3 regions of the Priestia sp. YIM B13491 genome follow, and region 2 is predicted to be linked to each of the others. Evidence: predicted binding sites of a transcription regulator. Region 2 holds the regulator's gene; each other region holds the start of a gene.
What was found. Region 2 encodes Rex, which represses fermentation and respiration genes when NADH is low (regulators of the CRP and FNR family bind a similar motif). Its sites were predicted from a motif close to TTGTGAAATATTTCACAA; they were not measured.

Region 1 (7,540 bases), on a different contig from region 2:
CCAAAAAACAGGGATTATCGGGATATTAATTAGAGATTTAAAAGATCCGTTTCTAATTGAACTATTAAAAAAGGTACAGCAACAAGTCCAAAGTCGAGGGATGGACGTTCTTATTGGACACACGGATTACGAAGAAACAACGGCTGAGCGTCAATTAAATGTTATGATGAACCATTGGTTTGATGGGGTCATTTTATTAGACTATGTAGCTGCTCAGCATCCGTTTGTAGATGTATTAAAACAATATCAAACGCCTTACGTTTCTCTTACAGGAGACGCCTCTTCTGCACTTTGGCCGATTGTACATGTAGATGATGCGGTGGGAATGCAGTTAGCTGTTGCTCACTTAACGGACCTTGGTCATAAGAATATAGGGTTCGTTGGAAAAGCTGTAAGCGGAGTCGAGCACCGTCTGTCTCTTTTTTATCAGTATGTACCGTCAGCAAACGCAATGTTTGTGAAAGAAGATATGAATAACTCAGATGAACTATATCAGTTTATAAATGAGCTAGCTCATCATCCAGAGCCTCCAACTGCGCTTATTTGTGCTACGGATTACATCGCTCTGAAAGTGATACACTGTGCGTGGCAAAACGGGCTTCACGTTCCAGCAGATTTGTCTGTTATAGGGTTTGATGATATTACAGAAGCTAGTGAAGCGCATCCTCCACTAACAACTATCCATCAACCGATGGAAAAAATGGCTGAAAAAGCAGTAAACCTCTTACTTCAGCAAATTCAGGATCAGCAAGAAATAGATCAGATACAGTATAAAATGGCACCTGTATTAGTAGAGCGTGAGACCACAAAACGTATGAATTGATAAGGAATGTATATACTATTCCTGAAAGTGTGAGACAAAAAGTCCACACTTTTTTGCATTAACCATTGCGTCCACTTCCCTCTTTCTTATACACTGTATGCTGTAGGGGAAAAAACCAAGCTTTAATATGTTTGGAGCGATTTGATGACACAACAAAAATTAGATAAATATGAAATTATGGACGTTAGCTTACTAGCAGGTAAAATTATGTTAGAAAGCGGAGCAGAAACGTATCGAGTAGAAGATACAATGATGCGGATTGCAGCGTCTTACGGTATAAAAAAATCCCACAGCTATGTGACGCCAACAGGGATTATGTTTTCACTTGAAACGAAAGAACCGACGAAAACGAAGTTAATTCGTATTTCCGAACGAACGACGGATTTAAAAAAAGTAACCATGGTAAATAGCGTCTCAAGAACAATCAGTCAAGGAAACATTTCCTTGGAGGAAGCGTATGAAATGCTACAAGAAATTGAAGCAACCAACGTAGCTTTTCCACTATGGGTTCAACTTGCAGCTGCATCCATTTCTAGCGGATGCTTTTTAATCATGTTTCAAGGTTTATGGACGGACTTTATTCCAGCTATGTTTTCAGGAGGTCTCGGATTTTTAACCGTGGTGTATTTCCACCGTCTTATTCCGATTCGCTTTTTTGCTGAGTTTACCGCTTCGTTAGTTATTGGACTTTTATCAGCTCTTTTAGTCGCTTCAGGACTAGGCACGCAAATTGATAAAATTATTATTGGGTCCGTTATGCCACTCGTTCCTGGCTTATCCATTACCAATGCAGTGCGAGATTTAATGGCGGGACATTTACTGTCTGGATTATCAAAAGGAGCAGAAGCGTTTCTGACGGCATTCGCTATCGGTGCAGGTATTGCCATTGTATTTACGCTTCTATAGAAGGGAGGCATCATATGCATATCGTAGAGCAGATAATTACAAGTTTTATTGCTTCAGCAGCATTTGGGATCATCTTTAATGTTCCACGTGAATCATTATTAAAAAGTGGCTTTGTCGGAATGATTGGCTGGCTCATTTACTATTTGCTAACGTTCTATGGCGTAGATGAAATTCCAAGCACAGTTGCATCGGCCTTCTTTATTGCTATTATTAGTCAAATTTACGCAAAAATTTATCGAACGCCGATCATTATTTTTACCGTAGCAGGTATTATTCCGCTAGTTCCGGGAGGAACAGCATACGATGCCATGCGTAACTTTGTAGAAAATAACTATAATGAAGCGATTAGTCTTGCAGCAAAAGCCTTTATGATTTCAGGTTCAATTGCCATTGGTATTGTGTTTTCTGAAGTCATCAACCAAATCATTCGTCAGTCTAAATTAAATGCCAAAGCAAAATATCGACCGTAGAGAAGCAAGCTCAAATCAGAGCGTGCTTTTTTTATGAGAAAAATAAAGAGATCCTTCACTTTTTTGTCACAAGAAAGTCACGTTTTAGTCTAAAAACGTTCAAAAAATGTACGTGCATAGCTAAAAAAATAGACTATACTATGTAAATAGAAAGAGAGATATTACATATGTATGTGAAACATTGAGCATATCTCTCGAATTATTATGCTCAATGTTTCACAATGTAAGTAAAAGATGCTCAGAAATGAGCAAAGTATCTATGGAAATGATGAATGTTCTTATATATGAAAGGAGAAAAAAGATGGATACAGTTATACTATCACGTATTCAATTTGCATCAACGACGCTGTTTCATTTTATCTTTGTACCGCTATCTATCGGCCTTGTCTTTTTAGTAGCGATCATGGAAACGATGTACGTAGTAAAAAAAGATGAACAGTATAAAAAGATGGCAAAGTTTTGGGGGCACTTATTCCTGATTAACTTTGCTGTCGGAGTCGTAACAGGTATTTTACAAGAATTTCAGTTTGGCATGAACTGGTCAGAGTACTCAAGGTTTGTAGGAGATGTATTCGGTGCGCCGCTTGCTATTGAAGCACTGCTCGCGTTTTTTATGGAGTCCACTTTCCTTGGACTGTGGATTTTCGGGTGGGATCGTTTGCCTAAATGGCTGCACTGTCTATGTATTTGGCTTGTTAGTCTAGGTACTATTTTTTCGGCGTTCTTTATTTTAACGGCTAATTCTTTTATGCAGCATCCGGTTGGAATGGAGCTAAATAATGGCCGTTTAGAAATGAATGACTTCTTTAAATTGTTAACAAACGGTCAGCTGTGGGTTGAATTCCCTCATACCATTTTAGGTTCGTTTGCAACAGGCGCCTTTTTTATCACGGGTGTCAGTGCCATTATGCTCTTGAAGAAAAAACATTTGGCTTTTGCCAAAAAATCATTTCAAGTTGCCATTATTGTAGGGTTAGTTTCAGGCGTAGGAATTGCGTTATCTGGTCATGAACAGGCTGGATACTTAGTTAAAACACAGCCGATGAAAATGGCCGCAAGTGAAGGATTATGGGAAAACAGCGGAAGTCCAGGCGCTTGGACGGTGACAGCAAATATTCACCCCGATGAAAAGAAAAATACGGGGGAAATCAAAATACCTTATTTATTAAGCTTCTTATCATACGGGAAATTTTCAGGTTCCGTTCCTGGGATGAACGAGCTGCAGGAGCAGTATACGGCGAAATATGGAGAAGGAAATTATATTCCACCCGTTCGGACAACATTTTGGAGTTTCCGCATTATGGCTGGTCTAGGTGGCGTATTATGTGCATTAGGCATTTGGGGCACGTACTTGCTTTCTCGTAAAAAACTTCAAGAAAGCAAACTATTTTTACGTATTATGACGATTGCCATTGCCTTTCCGTTCCTTGGAAGCTCAGCAGGTTGGATTATGACAGAGATTGGCCGCCAGCCTTGGGTTGTATTTGGCTATATGAAAACGGAAGATGCCGTGTCTCCTGGTGTAACAGCAGGTGAATTGCTGTTTTCTATTATCTCGTTTTCGTTCTTTTATTTAATTTTAGCTGTGATTATGGTGTTCTTGTTTGTTAAAGAAATTAAAAAAGGTCCAGATCATGATCACGAAGCACATACAAAAGTAGTATCAACTGATCCATTTACAAAGGAGGGATACAATGTTTTCTCTTAATGAATTCTGGTATTTACTAGTATCCATTCTGTTTGTTGGTTTTATCTTTTTAGAAGGCTTTGATTTTGGGATTGGAATGGTGTCTCGTTTTTTAGGAAGAAACGACTTAGAGCGACGAGCTTTTATTAATACAATCGGTCCTTTTTGGGATGCAAATGAAGTTTGGCTAATTTCAGCAATCGGTGCTATGTTTGCCGCTTTTCCAAACTGGTATGCAACGCTATTAAGCGGGTCATATGTTCTTTTTGTTCTTCTTTTGCTTTCGCTTATTGGCCGCGGTGTAGCATTTGAATTTCGAGGGAAAGTTGAAAAACAAGCGTGGAAAAATGCATGGGATTGGGTTATCTTCTTTGGAAGTCTTTTTCCACCGCTCATTTTTGGTATCTTATTTTCAGCGCTAATGAAAGGACTGCCTGTTGAGCGCAACATGCAAATGAATGCGGGCTTTTCGGATATTGTTAATCTATATACCATCACAGGCGGCGTTACGTTAACAATGCTTTGCTTATGGCACGGACTTATTTTTGCCACGATCCGTACGATGGACGATATTAGAGATCGTTCACGGAAAGTCGCTATGAAGCTTTTGCCTATAAATGCCTTATTACTTCTTATCTTTTCAGGCATGACGTTTTTTGAAACAGATATATTCAGTAATCATAGCCGCTTGATGCTATATACATTTTTCATCGGTATTTTCGTGTATTTACTAGCAGGATTTTTCCTTACACGTAAAAAAGATGGATGGGCATTTGCTATGTCTGGCTTAATTTTAATTTTATCAATTTCCTCTATATTTGTAGGATTGTTTCCAACCGTTTTGGTTAGTTCAATCAATGAAAGCTATAGTTTAACGATTCATAATGCAGCATCAGGGAATTATTCCTTAAAAATTATGTCTTACGCTGCTATTGCATTACTGCCTTTTGTGTTAGGTTATCAAATTTGGAGCTACTACGTTTTCAGAAAACGTGTAGATCATAAGGAGCATATGGAGTATTAATGGGTAGAAATTTAATGGTTTACAACGGAATAAAAATGGTTCTTGCCATGTTAATAGGGCTTATTACTATTCAAAGTGTAGCCATTATTTTTCAAGCTAAGTGGCTCGCCGAAGTAATTACCGCTCTTTTTCATGGTGAAAGTTTAACTTCGCAGACAAAAGCAATCGGATTGTTTTTGTCTGCCTTTATGATTCGTCAGATCGTAAGTTTTATAGTAAAAAAAACAGCATATCAATTTGGAGTCAAAACGACGCAGGAACTTCGTTTGATAGTCATGCAAAGCATTTTTTCATTAGGACCGCGTTTTACCAAAGATGAAGGAACAGGAAACTTGGTGACGCTCATCACCACAGGCCTACAGAAGCTTCGCGCTTATCTCGAGCTGTTTTTGCCTAAATTGGCCGCCATTAGCGTTACACCTTGGCTAGTGCTTGCTTTCGTCTGGTACCATGATCGGCTTTCAGGCATTATTTTACTTGTGACCATGCCAATTTTAATTTTATTTATGATTTTGCTTGGATTGGCTGCACAAAAAAAAATAGATAGCCAATGGGAGACATATCACGTGTTGTCCAACCACTTTGTAGATTCGCTTCGAGGGTTAGAAACTTTAACATTTCTCGGGAAAAGTAAGAAACATGCTGAAACGATTGAAAGAGTCAGTGACCGTTATCGAAAAGCGACAATGGGAACGCTCCGAATTGCTTTTTTATCTACGTTTGCTTTAGATTTCTTTACGATGTTATCTGTAGCCATCGTGGCTGTTATGCTTGGTTTGCGGCTCATAAACGGGTCTATGACATTAGAGCCTGCACTTATGATTTTATTGCTGGCGCCTGAATATTTCCTGCCGATACGAGAAGTCGGAAATGATTACCATGCAACATTAGATGGAAAAGAATCCGGAGATGCATTAGTTAAGATTGTGAAGCAGGCTGAAAAATCGCCGGCTAAAAAAGAAGATGTTCCTAGTTGGACTGAAAACAGTGAACTTCAATTAAGGCATATCACTGTAAAATATGACGAAGAGCATCCACCTTCTCTTGAAGATGTGTCACTGCATGTTAAAGGAATGAAGAAAATTGGAATCATCGGAAAAAGCGGAGCTGGAAAATCGACGCTTATTGATATACTAAGCGGCTTTGTACAATCTACAGAAGGCTCTGCTGAAGTAAACGGCGTGCCAATTGATTTACGCTCAGATGCTTGGCAAAAGCAGATTACGTATATCCCTCAGCACCCATTTATTTTTAATGGAACAGTAAAAGAAAATATTGAATTTTATCAAGACAGAGGCGGCTCATATGATTATGAAGATGCTTTAACGAAAGCAGGACTTTTATCAACGGTTCAACAGATGCCTAAGAAGGAAAATGAAATGATAGGGGATGGGGGACGACAGCTTAGCGGCGGCCAAGCTCAAAGGATTGCTCTAACAAGGGCATTTCTAAGCGACCGTCCTATTATTATGCTTGATGAACCAACGGCACAAGTCGATATTGAAACGGAATATGAATTAAAGCAAGATATTTTAACGATGTTCCAGGATAAGTTATTTATTTTAGCTACGCACCGTCTGCATTGGATGAAAGACATGGATCTCATTGTTGTAATAGAGGACGGAAAGGTTGCAGAAATCGGTAATCATCAAGAACTGATTCAAAAAAAAGGAGCTTACTATCAATTTTTACATGAAGAGGAGGAGATATGATGAAATATAAAAGTTGGATATGGCACTACTTTAAAACATATAAATATCGTATCTTTTCTATCTTATTACTAAGCATGTTAACGATTGGTTCTGCTTGCGCGCTAATGTTCACGTCAGGTTATTTGATTTCAGCTTCTTCCTTACGGCCAGAAACGATTTTATTGGTGTATGTTCCAATTGTACTTGTGCGTACATTTGGTTTAAGCCGAGCCGCTTTCCGTTATGCGGAGCGTCTTGTCAGTCACGATTTTATTCTTCGCATTTTAGCTAAAATGCGTACACGTCTTTATCATTTGATTGAACCGTTAATTGCTACATCTCGCTATCAAACAGGAGATGTTTTAGGCGTTCTCGCGGAAGATATTGAAAGTTTACAAGACTTGTTCTTGCGTACCATTCTTCCAACAATTTCAGCTGTTATTTTATACGTTATTTCGATTGTAGCTTTAGGATTCTTTAGCCTAAAGTTTGCATGTTTGCTTGCCATCTATTTATTTTTATTAGTAGTAGTGATGCCGCTTTTTTCCCTTTGGCATATGAAGGCAGCCAATCAGCGATATAAATCAAGCAAAGCACAGTTATATGCCAAGGTCACAGACGGCTTTTTAGGAGTGGCTGATTGGGTGTTAAGCGGTCAGCAGCAATCATTTTTTCATTCGTATAACAAAACAGAAAATGAGTTAGACGGCATGGATCGCAAGCTTAAACTATGGACGTATTACCGAGAATTGTTTGGACAACTTATTGTAGCAGGTTTAATTGTCACAATGATTTGGTTTGGGGCTTCTCTTTTTGCAGATAAAGAGCTTGCAGGTGTGTTTATTGCTGCTTTTATTTTAGTAGTATTTCCTTTATCTGAAGCGCTGCTGCCAGTATCTAATGCGGTAGAAAAGATTCCTCAGTTTGAAGAATCATTAA
Region 2 (7,540 bases):
ACGATAAAGTAGCCCGCACGTTAAACCTTCCATATCCAGGCGGACCACATATTGACCGCCTTGCACATGAAGGAGAGCCATTAATTGATTTACCGCGTGCTTGGCTAGAAGAAGGATCCTATGATTTTAGTTTCAGTGGGTTAAAATCAGCAGTTATTAACACTGTCCACAACGCGAAGCAAAAAGGTGAAGAAATTCTTCCACAAACGCTTGCTGCTAGCTTTCAAGCGAGTGTTATTGATGTGTTAGTAACTAAAACCGTTAAAGCTGCAAAGGAATATAACGTTAAGCAAGTGTTAGTAGCAGGAGGAGTTGCTGCTAATAAAGGACTTAGAGCAGCGCTAGAAGAGGCATTTGCACCATTATCAAACATTGCACTTATTATCCCGCCGCTATCTCTATGCACGGATAATGCTGCAATGATTGGAGCAGCAGCAAGTGTACGATTTGCTCAAGGAAAACGCTCAGATATGTCATTAAACGCAAACCCCGGTTTAGACTTGGAAGAGTAAGAGACGAATGAGATTTAGTTCTCATTCGTCTTTTTTTGTGGATAAAAATAATTTATCAACAATATTCAATAAATTTAGAATTAACTGTGGATAATTATGTGGAAAAGTCCGTGCACTCAGTACACGGACCTGTTATCAACAAGTTTTAATTATGAAAATCAGACAGATATCCACTATTTATTCACAGAGTGGATAAAGCTTGTTCTAAAGCGCACGAACAAGTAAATAGGATGAATAAATACGAAAAAATATAGACTATTCTTCTAGAAGAAGCTGTAATTCTTCCCACTCTTCCATTAATGTGGATAACTGTGAAGCAATTTTTTCGTTTTCACCGTTTAATCTTGATACTTCTTCGTGGTTTTGATAAATTTCAGGGTCACAAAGAAGTTCTTCATTCTCCGCTTGTGCGGCTTCTAATTTGTTTACTTCAGTTTCAATTTCTTCAATGCGGCGCGTTCGCTGCCTCATCAATTTCTTTTGTTCTTTATCTTGTTTATAGGACTGTTTATCTACTTTTACCGTGCGTTCTTCGTTTGCTTTTATATTTTCTAATTCTTTGATTTCCTCTATTTCTGCTTTCTTTTCTACATAATAGTCATAATCTCCAAGAAATTCTTCTACCCCTTCAGGAGATAGCTCTGCTATTTTGTTTGCAATACGATTAATAAAATAACGGTCATGTGAAACAAATAATAGAGTCCCTGGGTAATCAATTAACGCATTCTCGAGTACTTGTTTACTATCTAAATCAAGATGGTTAGTAGGTTCATCTAAAATTAAGAAATTAGCTTTTTGAAGCATAAGCTTCGCAAGAGCCAAACGTGCTTTTTCACCACCGCTAAGCGTCGAAACGATTTTCAGTACATCATCACCTGAAAACAGAAAATTTCCAAGCGCTGTACGAATTTCTTTTTCAGGTTTGGATGGGTAGTCATCCCAAAGCTCATTTAAAACGGTTTTATTAGACGTTAAATTAGCTTGCTCTTGGTCGTAATAACCAACCATTACGTTTGAGCCAAAAGAAATGGTTCCAGTCTTGAAGCTTAGTTTATCCACAATACCTTTTAATAACGTAGATTTCCCAACTCCATTAGGGCCAACCAACGCAAGGCTTTCACCTTTTTTAATCCGAAGGTTTGCGTCTTGGACGACGTATTTGTTTTCATCATATCCGATAGACACGTTTTCGAGATTTAAGACTTCATTTCCGCTTTGACGCTCAATTTCAAACGAAAAACTAGCCGATTTTTCGCCGTCGTTAGGTCGATTTATTAACTCCATTCGATCGAGCTGCTTACGTCTGCTTTGCGCACGTTTTGTAGTCGATGCGCGGGCGATGTTTCGCTGAATAAAATCATTTAGTTTTGCGACTTCATCTTGCTGTTTTTCGTACTGACGCAACTCTTTTTCATATCGCTCTGCTTTTTGTACAAGGTATTTAGAGTAGTTGCCCGTGTACTTGACCGTTGTTTTTTGTGTGACTTCATACACTTGATTTACGACCTTATCAAGGAAGTAACGATCGTGTGAAACAATTAAAATAGCTCCTTCATACCCTTGCAGAAACTGTTCCAGCCATGCTAAAGTTTCAATATCTAAGTGGTTGGTAGGCTCATCCAGAATAAGCAAGTCTGGCTTTGTTAAAAGCAGTTTTGCAAGAGCCAAGCGCGTTTTTTGTCCACCGCTCAAGGAGGAAATAGGGGTGCTATAGTCAAAGTTTGAGAAACGGAAACCATGAAGAATAGATCGTGTATCCGCTTCATATTGATAGCCGCCTAAATCTTTGAACGTTACTTGAAGCTGATCGTACTCTTTGGTTAGTTTTTCGTATTGAACTGAATCATTAAAAATGTCTGGATCGCCCATCTTCGTTTCAAGCGTACGTAATTCTTTTTCCATCTTCTTTAACGGAGCAAAGACCGTCATCATTTCTTCCCATATGGAGAGTGTTGACTCAAGAACTGTATCTTGTCCCATATAATCAATGGAAACACCTTTAGGTTTAATAATTTCTCCGCTGTCATAAGAAAGCTGCTCAGCAATAATTTTTAATAAAGTTGATTTACCAGCACCGTTTCGTCCCACTAGGGCAATGCGGTCTTTTGATTGTACTTCTAACTTTATATTCGATAAAATGGGTTCTGCCCCATAGTATTTTGTAATACCGTTCAATTGTAGAATAATCATTTTTTCACCTCTAGTAGTATATCCATAGTGTATTTTAACATATTTTCAACTACAAGTTCTTCCTACAAGCGTTTGTAATTTGTAGAGAGACAAGGACAAATGATGAAGCGAATGTTTTGATTCATGAAATAAAATGATTTTACCTGCACATTTTATACAGGATACTATGTTAAAATAAGAGATAAGTGCATCTCTGAACTTATATATGATGGATGTAGAAAACCCGTCATGACTAACAAACGGATCCTTTGAAGAGCTAATTACTTCGTTCTAGCTACCGACTTTAAGTAGTGCTGGATAGACAAAAGCCGTCGGGGTGCGAAGCGGAGTATATATAAAACAAGAGAAAAGAGAGAGAATTGGAAGCGCTACCTCAAAGCGGTTGATGCTTTGTGAAAGGTAATGCAATATGACTTGAAAATGTTAGTAATGACATACATGAACTGAGGGGGTACAACGTGAACACTGAACAATTAAAAATACCACAAGCAACGGCTAAACGATTGCCGCTTTATTATCGTTTTTTAAAAAACTTGCATGCTTCTGGTAAACAGCGTGTTTCGTCAGCGGAGTTAAGTGAGGCAGTGAAAGTTGATTCTGCTACTATTCGCCGGGATTTTTCTTACTTTGGAGCATTAGGGAAAAAGGGATACGGCTACAATGTGAATTATTTACTTACATTTTTCCGTAAAACGTTAGACCAAGATGAAGTAACGAAAGTAGCACTTATTGGCGTAGGGAATCTGGGAACGGCCTTTTTAAATTATAATTTTATTAAAAATAATAACACCAAAATTGAGTGCGCTTTTGATGTGATAGAAGATAAAGTCGGTACAAAAGTAGGCGACGTGCCGGTTTATCACCTTGACCAATTGGAAGATTATATGAGTGATGACATCTCAGTGGCGATTTTAACCGTTCCTGCCACTGTGGCTCAGCAAATTACCGATCGTTTAGTGAATTGCGGAATTAAAGGGATTCTAAACTTCACTCCTGCACGCTTAAACGTACCGGATGAGATTCGACTGCATCATATTGATCTGGCTGTAGAATTACAGTCGCTTGTCTACTTTTTGAAAAATTATCCTGTTGAATAAGATGGACTGTGTTACGATTTCCTTAAGTCTAAATTAATAAGGAGAGTGGGAATATGGGGATTGGAGCAGGCAGTTGGATTATTATTGCGATTGTAGCACTGCTTATTTTTGGACCGAAACGGTTACCGGAGCTAGGAAGATCAGTTGGGCAAACGCTTAGAGAGTTTAAGCATGCCGCTAGCGGTGCCTCAGAAGATCGTGAAAAAGATAAACAGCGTCAAGTAGATGACAAAGAGTAAAAGGGTGATCATAGTATGACCGAACAAGAAATGTCAATATATGATCATATAGGAGAGCTGCGAAAACGCATTTTAATTGTTTTATTTTTCTTTGTCATTGCCACAATTGGCGGTTTTTTTATAGCGGATAAGGTCATTGTCTATTTACAGCATGCTGATGAGGCAAAAAATTTAACGATGAATGCATTTAGGCTAACAGATCCAGTTAAGATTTATATGCAGTTTGCTGTTATTATCGGCTGTGTACTTGCAGCTCCTGTTGCACTGTATCAACTTTGGGCATTTATTAGTCCTGGTTTATATGAAAAAGAGCGTAAGGTAACGCTTGGATATATTCCTGTTTCCATTTTTCTCTTTATCGGCGGTGTCTCTTTTTCTTATTTTGTGTTGTTTCCATTTGTCGTCGATTTTATGACGCGCGTTTCTGATGAGCTGAATGTAAACCAAGTGATTGGCATTAATGAATACTTTTCTTTTTTAATGCAGCTTACACTGCCTTTTGGGCTGTTGTTTCAGCTTCCTGTTGTCGTCATGTTTTTGACGCGATTAGGAATTATCACGCCTATGTTTTTATCTCAAATTCGAAAGTATGCCTATTTCGTACTGCTAGTTATTGCCGCACTTATTACACCACCGGAATTGCTCTCGCACATGATGGTGACAGTGCCGCTCTTAATTTTGTATGAAATCAGCATCATTATTTCCCGCATTTCGTATCGCAAAGTGTTAAAGGCAAGGGCAGAGCAAGAAAGAGAAGATGTTAGTATGTAAAAAAACCACTGAAACAGTGGTTTTTTTATTTAGATGAATCATCTTGATTTTTATAGTGCTGCTGCAACTTTTTAATTTTATAGTGCAAGATAAAAATGCGAACCGCAAATCTGAAATCGAATGCGGCTACGAGTGCAAATAAGATCGTAGGGAAGTTCCACACGGTTTCCTGAGCATTTTGAATAGCCAGGTAGGTGAATAAAATCCCCATAATAATATAAATAAACCCTCGTGTTAAAGGGATATTCTTCATAAAAACATGCCTCCAAAAATAAACTGCATTTGTTCTGCTTGCTTTTGCATTTCTATAATTTTATCTGCAAAAATAGTTTGAGATAAAATAACGATTGTATTCATCAACACGTGAGCAATAATGGGTACAATAATTAGTCTTGTTCTTGCATAAAGGAATGCAAATACAAATCCCATGGCTGTATACACGAGCAAATGTTTAAAATCCCAGTGTACGGCAGCGAAAATAAGGGAACTAATAAATGCAGAGATAAAGAAATTATATCGTTTGTGAAGAGAACCGAAAATAATCTTTCGAAAAATAATCTCTTCTAGAATTGGTCCAATAACAGACGTAACGACAATGAGGAACGGCGTTGCTTTAACAAGATTAACAATATTTTGTGTGTTTTCAGATACTTGGGTAATGCCAAGAGCGTGCTCAATCATACCTGCTACAGCTTGACCAGCCATAGCCAGGAACACCCCAAGGACTGACCAGACCACAGTTACCGTTGATCCGGCATGTTCTATACGCATGGACATGTCACGGCGCAGCAGCAGTAAGACAATAAGTAAACCAAGGATAAAGCTGATGATGGTCCAATAAGTCAAAAGCATGACATTCGCTGTTCGAACTGGATATTGCTCAAACATTCCTGTTAATTTTAACAGCGGTATACCAACAACTCCTGAAAACTGCATAAGGATGTAGGTGAGGATAACATACCAATAACGTTTTTCCAATCTTCTATACTCCTTTAAAAGGTTTTTATGTATATATGTCGAAGAAGTACTGTAAAGTTAGTAATTTCTTCTTGCTCGTATTGTAACATACATATTATTGAACAGAGAAAAGAATGCTTTATTTCTCAAAATCGTCGAAATCTAAGACTATTATATGTAGTTTTCGTAAATTTTAAATTTTTTTTGTTTAATACTTGCAAAAAAAACCCACTTTGTTTTAATATAATAATTGTGTTAGCACTCGTTGAGGTTGAGTGCTAATAAAAATGCAAACATATTATTTGAGGAGGTTGTTTCACTTGTTAAAGCCATTAGGTGATCGCGTAGTGATTGAACTTGTAAAATCTGAGGAAAAAACAGCAAGCGGTATCGTGTTACCGGACAGTGCAAAAGAAAAGCCACAAGAGGGTAAAATTGTTGCTGTTGGTACAGGCCGAGTATTAGAAAGCGGTGAGCGTGTAGCTTTAGAAGTAGCTGCGGGCGATCGTATCATCTTCTCAAAATATGCGGGTACTGAAGTGAAATACGAAGGTACTGAATACTTAATTTTACGCGAAAGCGATATTTTAGCTGTAATCGGCTAATTTTAACCACAAACTTATCATACGTAAAAAATAGATTATTAAGAACATCTTGAGGAGGTCAAAGAACATGGCAAAAGACATTAAATTTAGCGAAGAAGCACGTCGCGCAATGCTACGTGGTGTAGATACATTAGCAAATGCTGTAAAAGTAACGCTTGGACCAAAAGGTCGTAACGTTGTATTAGAAAAGAAATTCGGTTCACCGCTTATTACAAATGACGGTGTAACAATTGCAAAAGAAATCGAATTAGAAGACGCATTTGAAAATATGGGTGCTAAATTAGTAGCCGAAGTTGCTAGCAAAACAAACGACGTTGCTGGTGACGGTACAACTACTGCAACAGTTTTAGCGCAAGCAATGATCAGAGAAGGTCTTAAAAACGTAACGGCTGGTGCTAACCCAATGGGTATCCGTAAAGGTATGGAAAAAGCAGTAGCTGTAGCGGTTGAAGAACTAAAAGCAATCTCTAAACCAATTCAAGGTAAAGATTCAATTGCTCAAGTAGCGGCTATCTCAGCAGCTGACGAAGAAGTAGGTCAATTAATTGCTGAAGCAATGGAGCGCGTTGGTAACGACGGTGTTATCACACTTGAAGAATCAAAAGGTTTCACAACTGAATTAGAAGTGGTAGAAGGTATGCAGTTTGACCGTGGATATGCATCTCCTTACATGGTAACTGATTCAGATAAAATGGAAGCTGTATTAGATGATCCATACATCTTAATCACAGACAAAAAAATCGGTAACATTCAAGAAATCTTACCGGTATTAGAGCAAGTTGTTCAACAAGGCAAGCCTCTATTAATCATCGCTGAAGACGTAGAAGGCGAAGCTTTAGCAACATTAGTTGTGAACAAACTTCGCGGTACATTTACAGCTGTAGCTGTTAAAGCTCCTGGTTTCGGTGATCGTCGTAAAGCAATGCTACAAGATGTTGCAATCTTAACAGGCGGAGAAGTAATCACTGAAGAGCTTGGTCTTGACTTAAAAACAGCAGGCATCGATCAATTAGGTCGCGCTTCTAAAATTGTTGTAACAAAAGAAAATACAACAGTTGTAAACGGTGCAGGAAACGCAGAAGATATCCTAGCGCGCGTAAACCAAATCAAAGCTCAGCTTGAAGAAACAACTTCAGAGTTTGACCGTGAAAAATTACAAGAGCGCTTAG
Region 3 (7,540 bases), on a different contig from region 2:
CTTTTAGTAGGTATCAAAAATAAAACACACCATCTAAAATAGATGGTGTGTGAAGTATAGTAAGTAATTAAGAAATTTGTTTAAGTTCTGATGAGAGTTTTAAAAACTCTTCTTTATTTTTCATCAATAGCGTGCGGTCGATTTCTTCTTTTAGCTGTGCTTTACGAAATTCTGCAATCGCCTTGTCTAGAATCATCTCAGCGAATAATGCATCAAGCACCTTTCCGTTGGATTTTTGCGGTGAATTAAGTAAATTCTTTTTCATAAGAAATCAACTCCTTGGCTTTTTTATAATATAACACAAATATTCTGACTTTTCAATCATTTAAACCAAGTATTTTAAATCTATTTTTTTTCACATAAAAAGGCCGCCCTTTTGTTATAAAGCGCGGCCTTTTATTACGAATCTGCGGCTTTTTCTTTTACTTCCGCATAGTAGTTTTCATATTCAATAAATTCAGGAGCCTGATGAGCTGCCATGATACCGTGGTAGCTGATATCTAAGCCCACTTCTTCTTCTTCTTCCGTAGATCGAAGCGGAACCACCAAGGAAATAACCTTTAACCCTATCCACGTCGTAACAAATCCCCAAGCGCATAGAGCGATTAACCCAAGAAGTTGAACGCCAAATAATGTCCAGCTCCCTCCTGTAAACACACCGCCGTCTGTAGAAAACAAGCCTACAGCCAACGTGCCCCATATTCCCGAAGCAGCGTGTACAGGAAAAGCTCCTACAGGATCGTCGATTTGACGTGCTTCGAGCCAGTTTGTAGCTGCCATCATTAATAAACCAGATACAGCTCCAATAAAAATAGCAGATGGTGTGTTAACAAAAGCGCACCCGGCCGTAATGCCAACCAGTCCGGCAAGCGATCCATTTATCACAGAAGGTGCATCTGAACGGTTGTAGCGAAATAAAGTATAAAATAAAGTAGCTGCTCCGCCTGCTGCTGCTGATAACATTGTGACAATAGCAATGTGACCAATTCTAACGTCAGTAGCACTTAGCGTACTTCCTGCATTAAACCCGAACCATCCAAACCATAATAAAAAAGCACCCACTGATGCAAGCGGCAAATTGCTTGGAAGAGAAACAGAACTGATTCCATTTTTCGTGAACTTCCCTTTTCTCGGTCCAATCATTATTGCAGCTGCTAAAGCTGAAAAACCGCCAAGAGCATGAATAACTGCCGAACCGGCAAAATCAAGCATCCCTAACTTACTAATCCATCCGCCTCCCCAAATCCAGTGGCCGGCTATAGGATAAATAAATGTAGTCATCAAAATCGCATATAAAAGATATGCGCGGAAATTAATTCGTTCTGCTACCGCTCCAGAAACGATAGAAATGACCGCAATAACAAACGCACATTGAAACAGCCAAAACGTTTCAAGCCCAATTGAAATGTCAAGGTGCGATAAATTACCCGAGAGCGCAAAACCGCTTTTACCGACAACTCCACCTAAATCATCACCGTACATTAATCCAAAACCAATTAAATAGAAACAAAGCGTTCCTATTGTAATATCAGCGAATACTTTCATAATAATATTCACGCTATTTTTATAGCGGACAAAACCTGCCTCTAGCAAGGCAAAGCCGCCTTCCATTAACAAAATCATCGCGGCTGTTAATACAACCCACGTTGTATTTATACCTAAACTTAGTTCATTAACACTCATATCCCAACGCCTCCACTGCTTTTTAATCGTTTTATTTCTTGTACAATAGCAGGCGAAAGCGTAATTTCACTTGTTTCTTCATTTTCCGCTTTTATTAATTCAAGAACTTCATGAAGTTCTCGCATTTGTGCTTTAAGGTGATCAATTTTTTTAAAGCGCTCCTTTACGTATACCATATACTCGACCGCTTGATGCTGACTTAAAGGACGCCCGGTAAAAAATTTACGAAACGGTGATAGTGATTGATACCAAGCTTCTTCAGCACGTTTCTTCTCTTCGTATTTACTAATTTTCGTTTTTATATCTTCTATTTCTTGTGCTTTAGCTTCTTTTAACTTCATTATAAATTCAATTAATTTTAATTGAGGCAACGTAATGACCACATTATGATAAAGTTCATCCACTATAACCATGTTATATCTCCTTACATAAGATGTTATATTCTGATTATATGTAGAACACTATAGTAAGTCAATGTAATTTTTTGAAAACTCTTTAAATAGTAAATGCGCCCTATCTTTTTAACACTTATAGAATATTAAGTTCGTATGTGTTGAAATATGACGTTATTTGTTTTATCGTAGGAAGAGGAATCATGTTAGTTCCCTATTTTAATTTTATTTACCTAGGCAATTATTCGTTTTATTTTTTATAAACTTTTATTAAACAAAGGGTTACGAGGTTCTTTACTTATTTTTTCAACGAAATGAGTTGATTTTATCTCGTATTAAAATTAAAATAGAATTATGTGCAAGATTTCACAACTTCACAATGTAGTTTGAAAGTCTAGCAGATAACTAGGAACTACATATGCAACAGTATCCAGCAAAGGAGGACTTTTCATGTCTCAATCAACTATTCAAAAATCAGCTGCAGAGGAAAATGCTGCTGTACAAACAGAAGCGGCAGTTAACAAAGGTCAAGCGGATGTGTTAGATCAATTGTTAAAGCCTGAAGTACAAGAAGCTCTTACTGTTCTTGTAGATAATTTACCAAAATTATCTGAAATGGTAACGGTGCTTACAAAAACTTACGACGTTGCGCAATCATTATTAACTGACGACGTATTAAAAGAAGATCTACTTGGTGGAGTAAAAGAATTTATCGAGCCGGTAGAAGGAACAGTAAAAGGTCTTGCAGCTACTGCAATCGAAGCAACCGATCGTGCAGAAGCAAATGCTTCTAATTCAATCGGTTTATTCGGTTTATTACGCATGCTTAAAGATCCACAAGCTCAAAAACTATTCCGCTTTGCACAAGCGTATTTAGACATTACAAACGAAAAACAAAAATAATTTTCATTAAAAAGTGTGGACGGAGGATCGACTATGTCAAAACATATTTTAATTTTAGGCGGCGGTTACGGTGGTTTATTAACTGCAATGACAGCTCGCCAACACCTAAGTGCGGATGAAGCAAAAATTACAGTAGTGAACCGTTTTGCTACTCACCAAATCATTACAGAATTACACCGTCTAGCTGTAGGCGGCGTTTCTGAACAAGCGGTAGCTTTACCACTTGATAAATTACTTAAAAACTACAACGTTGATTTAAAAATTGCAACGGTAAAAGAAATCTCACCAGATCAACGTGAAGTATCTCTTGAAGATGGTACAAAATTAAGCTACGACTACCTTGTTACAGCTTTAGGTAGTGAAACTGCTTACTTCGGTATCCCTGGTTTAGAAGAGCACAGCTTCGTTCTTAAATCAGTAAATGATGCAAACCGTTTACGTGCACACGTAGAAGCTTGTATCGCTGAATACAGCAAAACAAAAAATAAAGCTGACGGTACAATCGTAGTTGGCGGCGGCGGATTAACAGGTATCGAACTTGTTGGTGAATACGCTGACTTAATGCCAAGCCTATGTCTAAAACACGGTGTTGATCCAAAAGAAATTTCTCTATACTGTGTAGAAGCAGCTCCTACAGTTCTTCCAGGCTTCCCTGCTGAATTAGTAGAGCGCGCTCAATCAAGCTTAACAAAACGTGGCGTTACATTTGTTACTGGTACACCTGTAACAAAAATGGATGCTACAACTGTTGAACTTAAAGACGGCAGCAAAATTGAAACAAAAACAATGGTATGGACTGGCGGAGTTCAAGGTAACTCTGTAGTTGCTAACTCAGGTATCGAAGTAAACCGCGGTCGTGCACTTGTAAATGAATTCTTACAATCTACATCTCATAAAGATGTATTCCTTGCTGGTGACTCAGCGGTTGTAATGGGTCCAGAAGGTCGCCCTTACCCACCTACTGCTCAATTAGCTTGGCAAATGGGTGAAGTTGTAGGCGTGAACTTAGCAGTAGCTATTCGCGGCGGAGCAATGGAATCATTCGTTCCTGTCTTCTCTGGTACACTAGGAAGTCTTGGACGCAAAGATGCAATTGGTACAATCGGCGGAAACAAAACGCAATTAAAAGGTTTACCAGCATCACTTATGAAAGAAGCAAGTAACGTTCGTTACTTATCTCATATCAAAGGATTATTTGCATTAGCTTATTAATCCGTCTTAAAACGAAAGAGGAATTCTCCTCTTTCGTTTTTTTATTTACATAAGCCAAGAAATAAGAAGCGGCAGCGTAATCAACGATAAAATAGCACTAATAACAAAAGCAGATGCCGTTTCGTTTTCCAAGCTTTCAAACCGCAAAGCAATCATCGCTGCTACAGCAGACCCAGGAAAAGCTACCAGTAAAATAGCTTTTGTCACTTCATCTGAAGACAACCCTATCCATACTGCAATTCCGAGCATAACGATGGGTTGAACCGCTACTTTTAAGACGGCTATCCCAAGCGCCCCTTTACTAAAGTTAATTTTTCCAATTCCAATCGTTACTCCTACCGCAAACAAAGCTGCTCCCGATGTAATACTTCCGATTTGATCAAGCATATCCTGTAAAAGTTTAGGTGACTGAAAACCGCAAAGGGTTAAAATCACTCCAATTAACGGTACACATGCCAAAGGCTCAGATAAACCATGCAAAATGGAATGAACCGTTACTTTAAATAAACTTGTTTTCTCTTCCCCTTCTTTTCGCCCCCGTTGTCCAACGGTTCCTAAAATCGTTGCCAGCGGATCTAAAATCGCATTCACCACGATTCCTGTTATAGCAATTGGAATCGCTACTGCGCCTGCACCAAACAATCCTCCGAGTACTGGAATGCCCATAAAAGCAAACGTTGGCTGAGCTGAGTTTAAGGCGAACATAGAAGAGGCAGTTAGCGTATTCTTCCCTGCATACTTCACGACAAGCAAGATAATGAGGTAAAACCCGACGATTCCTAAAATCAGCGCTAATAAAAACGGCCATTCGTCTATGAGTGTTTTTCTTGGCGTTGTCGTTACACCTACAAATAAGTGTGCAGGAAGCGCAAACTTCGTTACTAATGTGTTGAGCCCCTTAGACGTTTGCTTATCAAATTTTTTAAAGTGCCCTGCTAAATAACCAAGCAAAATGACAAAAAAGATAGGCGCGAGAATGAGGAAAATTTGACCTATGCTCATTTATCATTCACCTCATTCATCTTTTGCCTTAACCGGTTTATAAACAGGCTGCCATACCGCTGCTTCTACAAGTTCATTTACATTTTGCTTGGTAACAGTTGCTACGTTATCTTTTACAGCAGCATCAGCAACTGCTACAGCAACCGCCTTTGATACTTTTTGAAGATCTTTAATGTTGGGAAGAAGCGTATCTCCTTTTGTGTCTGTTTCTGCTATACGCGCTACTGCATTGGCTGCTTCTGAAAACATAGATTCAGTAAACTTTTGAGCGCGAACCACAATTGCACCTAAACCAAGACCCGGAAACACAAACGCATTATTAGCCTGTCCGATTTCATAAGTGTTCCCGTTATATTCAACGGGTTCAAATGGACTTCCCGTTGCAATAAGGGCTTTTCCTTCCGTCCATTTTATAATATTTTCCGGAACAGCTTCAGCAAGTTTAGTAGGGTTGGAAAGAGGCATAATCACCGGGCGCTCTACATGTTTTGCCATTTCTTTAATGATTTCTTCAGTAAAAGCATCCGTGACGCCTGACGTTCCAATTAAAATTGTTGGCTTCACTTGCTTGACAAGCTCCAACAGTGAAATTTTATTTTCATCGTCTTTTTCCCATTCTTTAATCTCTTCATTTTGGCGAACATACGGCTGTTGAAAAGGAGCTAAATCTTCCATATCTTCGGTTAACAGACCTCTGTAATCATATGCCCAAAAACGATCATATGCTTCTTCTTCAGACAGCCCTTCAAGCATCATCGCACTATGAATACGATCAGCATTCCCAATTCCAGCAGATCCCGGTCCAAATACAACAACCCTTTGATCTTTTAGGGGCGTTCCTGTAATGCGCACCGCTGTTAAAACGGCTGCAAGAGTAATTACTCCCGTTCCTTGAATATCATCATTAAACGTTAAAATTTTATCGCCGTATTCTTTCATAATGTGACGCGCATTAATATTCCCAAGATCCTCCCAATGAAGAAGCGCTTTAGGAAACTTGGTCGTTATTTCTTTTACAAATTGAGCAATAAAACGATTATAGTCTTCTCCTTTTACTCGTTCATGACGATTTCCTAAATACAAAGGATCTTCAAGAAGCTTTTTGTTATTGGTCCCCATGTCAAGAACAACAGGCAGTACGCGGCTTGGGTCAATTCCTGCTGCAGCTGTATAGACAGCTAACTTTCCAACTGCAATATTTATCCCTCCTACACCCCAGTCCCCAATGCCGAGAATACTTTCTGAATCCGTTACAACGAGCAAATCAATATCTTCGCTGTCGAGTCCTAAGTTTTCAATCGCATCACTTAATCGATCCGCTTCATTTACGGATAAATATAGTCCATCAGGTCGATGGTATTCATGGCTGTATTCTTGGATGGATTGACCTACAGTAGGCGTGTAAATAATGGGAAGCATTTCACTTAAATGATCGGTTAATAAACGATAAAATAAGACAACGTTCCGAGTATGTAGATCATTCAACGAATTATTTTTTTGAAGATCATTCGGTGCTTTTTTGAACTGTTCATATGCTCTTTTTGCCTGTTCTTCTAACGTTAAAACCGTTGGAGGAAGAAGTCCCTGCAGATGAAGGTTTTCTCTTTCTTCTTCAGTAAAAGCAGAACCTTTATTTAAATAAGAAGTGGATAAAACTGATTTTCCTTTTAGTGAAGTTGAAATTGACCCATCTTTTTCTACTTTATATGCTCTCATGTTTCTTTACCTCTTTTCCTAAAACAATTAGATAGGGTTAGGTTCAGCAAAGAGATATATTTTTAACCATTTATTTTTAATGAAAACAAAAAAGAGATTGAGCCATAACTACATCAATACAATCTAGAGACGAAAAAACGGGATAAATGAAACCTGTGTTCAACCTAACAATAAAAAAATCCGAACGATTTATCGTTCGGATCTTCCTTACACGAAAATACGTTTTTTCCCATCTCGTTTTTTATACCACGCTATAGTCTTCCTGCTCACTTTCTGAGTAATTAGGTGGATGTATATGTGAAGGCACAAGACATTCATAGCTTTCCCCTTCTAGTCTATCCTCCAGCTCTTGTTTGGCTTGACTAATCAGCTCTTGATTTTCTATCATTTCAATCGCCGTAGCCGCGATGGCTTTTCCAGCCAATAACATCGCATCATGGGCATACTCCGTTTTCCCTTGAGCAACAGCTTGCCATGTATGAAACGGCGTAGCATAAGCCCACGTTGCGGTCACGCACTGTGCAGTGGGAACATTCCAGCTAACGTCTGCGACATCCGTTGATCCTGTCATGAAGGAAACATTTTTAGACATAAGAGCAATTTGGTTGAAGACTGGATGATCCGCTAAAGCT

Region 1: ACFX4E_RS20060 (cytochrome ubiquinol oxidase subunit I) is a predicted target of Rex. The motif match lies at 2,404-2,421, and genes of this name have one in related genera.
Region 3: ACFX4E_RS21125 (DUF1641 domain-containing protein) is a predicted target of Rex. The motif match lies at 2,430-2,447, and genes of this name have one in related genera.

Annotation. Positions count from the first base shown of each region.
Region 1 covers NZ_JBHZOR010000005.1:303,981-311,520, reverse strand. The annotation lists gene ACFX4E_RS20075 (substrate-binding domain-containing protein) at 1-823, shown strand, start outside; gene ACFX4E_RS20070 (threonine/serine exporter family protein) at 968-1,729, shown strand; gene ACFX4E_RS20065 (threonine/serine exporter family protein) at 1,744-2,199, shown strand; gene ACFX4E_RS20060 (cytochrome ubiquinol oxidase subunit I) at 2,501-3,907, shown strand; gene cydB (cytochrome d ubiquinol oxidase subunit II) at 3,894-4,910, shown strand; gene cydD (thiol reductant ABC exporter subunit CydD) at 4,910-6,622, shown strand; gene cydC (thiol reductant ABC exporter subunit CydC) at 6,622-7,540, shown strand, end outside.
Region 2 covers NZ_JBHZOR010000024.1:8,853-16,392, reverse strand. The annotation lists gene tsaD (tRNA (adenosine(37)-N6)-threonylcarbamoyltransferase complex transferase subunit TsaD) at 1-512, shown strand, start outside; gene abc-f (ribosomal protection-like ABC-F family protein) at 768-2,702, opposite strand; gene ACFX4E_RS27815 (redox-sensing transcriptional repressor Rex) at 3,161-3,799, shown strand; gene tatA (twin-arginine translocase TatA/TatE family subunit) at 3,853-4,038, shown strand; gene tatC (twin-arginine translocase subunit TatC) at 4,054-4,809, shown strand; gene ACFX4E_RS27800 (YdiK family protein) at 4,835-5,062, opposite strand; gene ACFX4E_RS27795 (CPBP family intramembrane glutamic endopeptidase) at 5,059-5,787, opposite strand; gene groES (co-chaperone GroES) at 6,087-6,371, shown strand; gene groL (chaperonin GroEL) at 6,439-7,540, shown strand, end outside.
Region 3 covers NZ_JBHZOR010000006.1:135,806-143,345, forward strand. The annotation lists gene ACFX4E_RS21110 (IDEAL domain-containing protein) at 68-265, opposite strand; gene ACFX4E_RS21115 (ammonium transporter) at 400-1,683, opposite strand; gene ACFX4E_RS21120 (hypothetical protein) at 1,680-2,096, opposite strand; gene ACFX4E_RS21125 (DUF1641 domain-containing protein) at 2,526-2,978, shown strand; gene ACFX4E_RS21130 (NAD(P)/FAD-dependent oxidoreductase) at 3,012-4,190, shown strand; gene ACFX4E_RS21135 (AEC family transporter) at 4,236-5,192, opposite strand; gene ACFX4E_RS21140 (NAD-dependent malic enzyme) at 5,205-6,908, opposite strand; gene ACFX4E_RS21145 (M20 family metallopeptidase) at 7,150-7,540, opposite strand, start outside.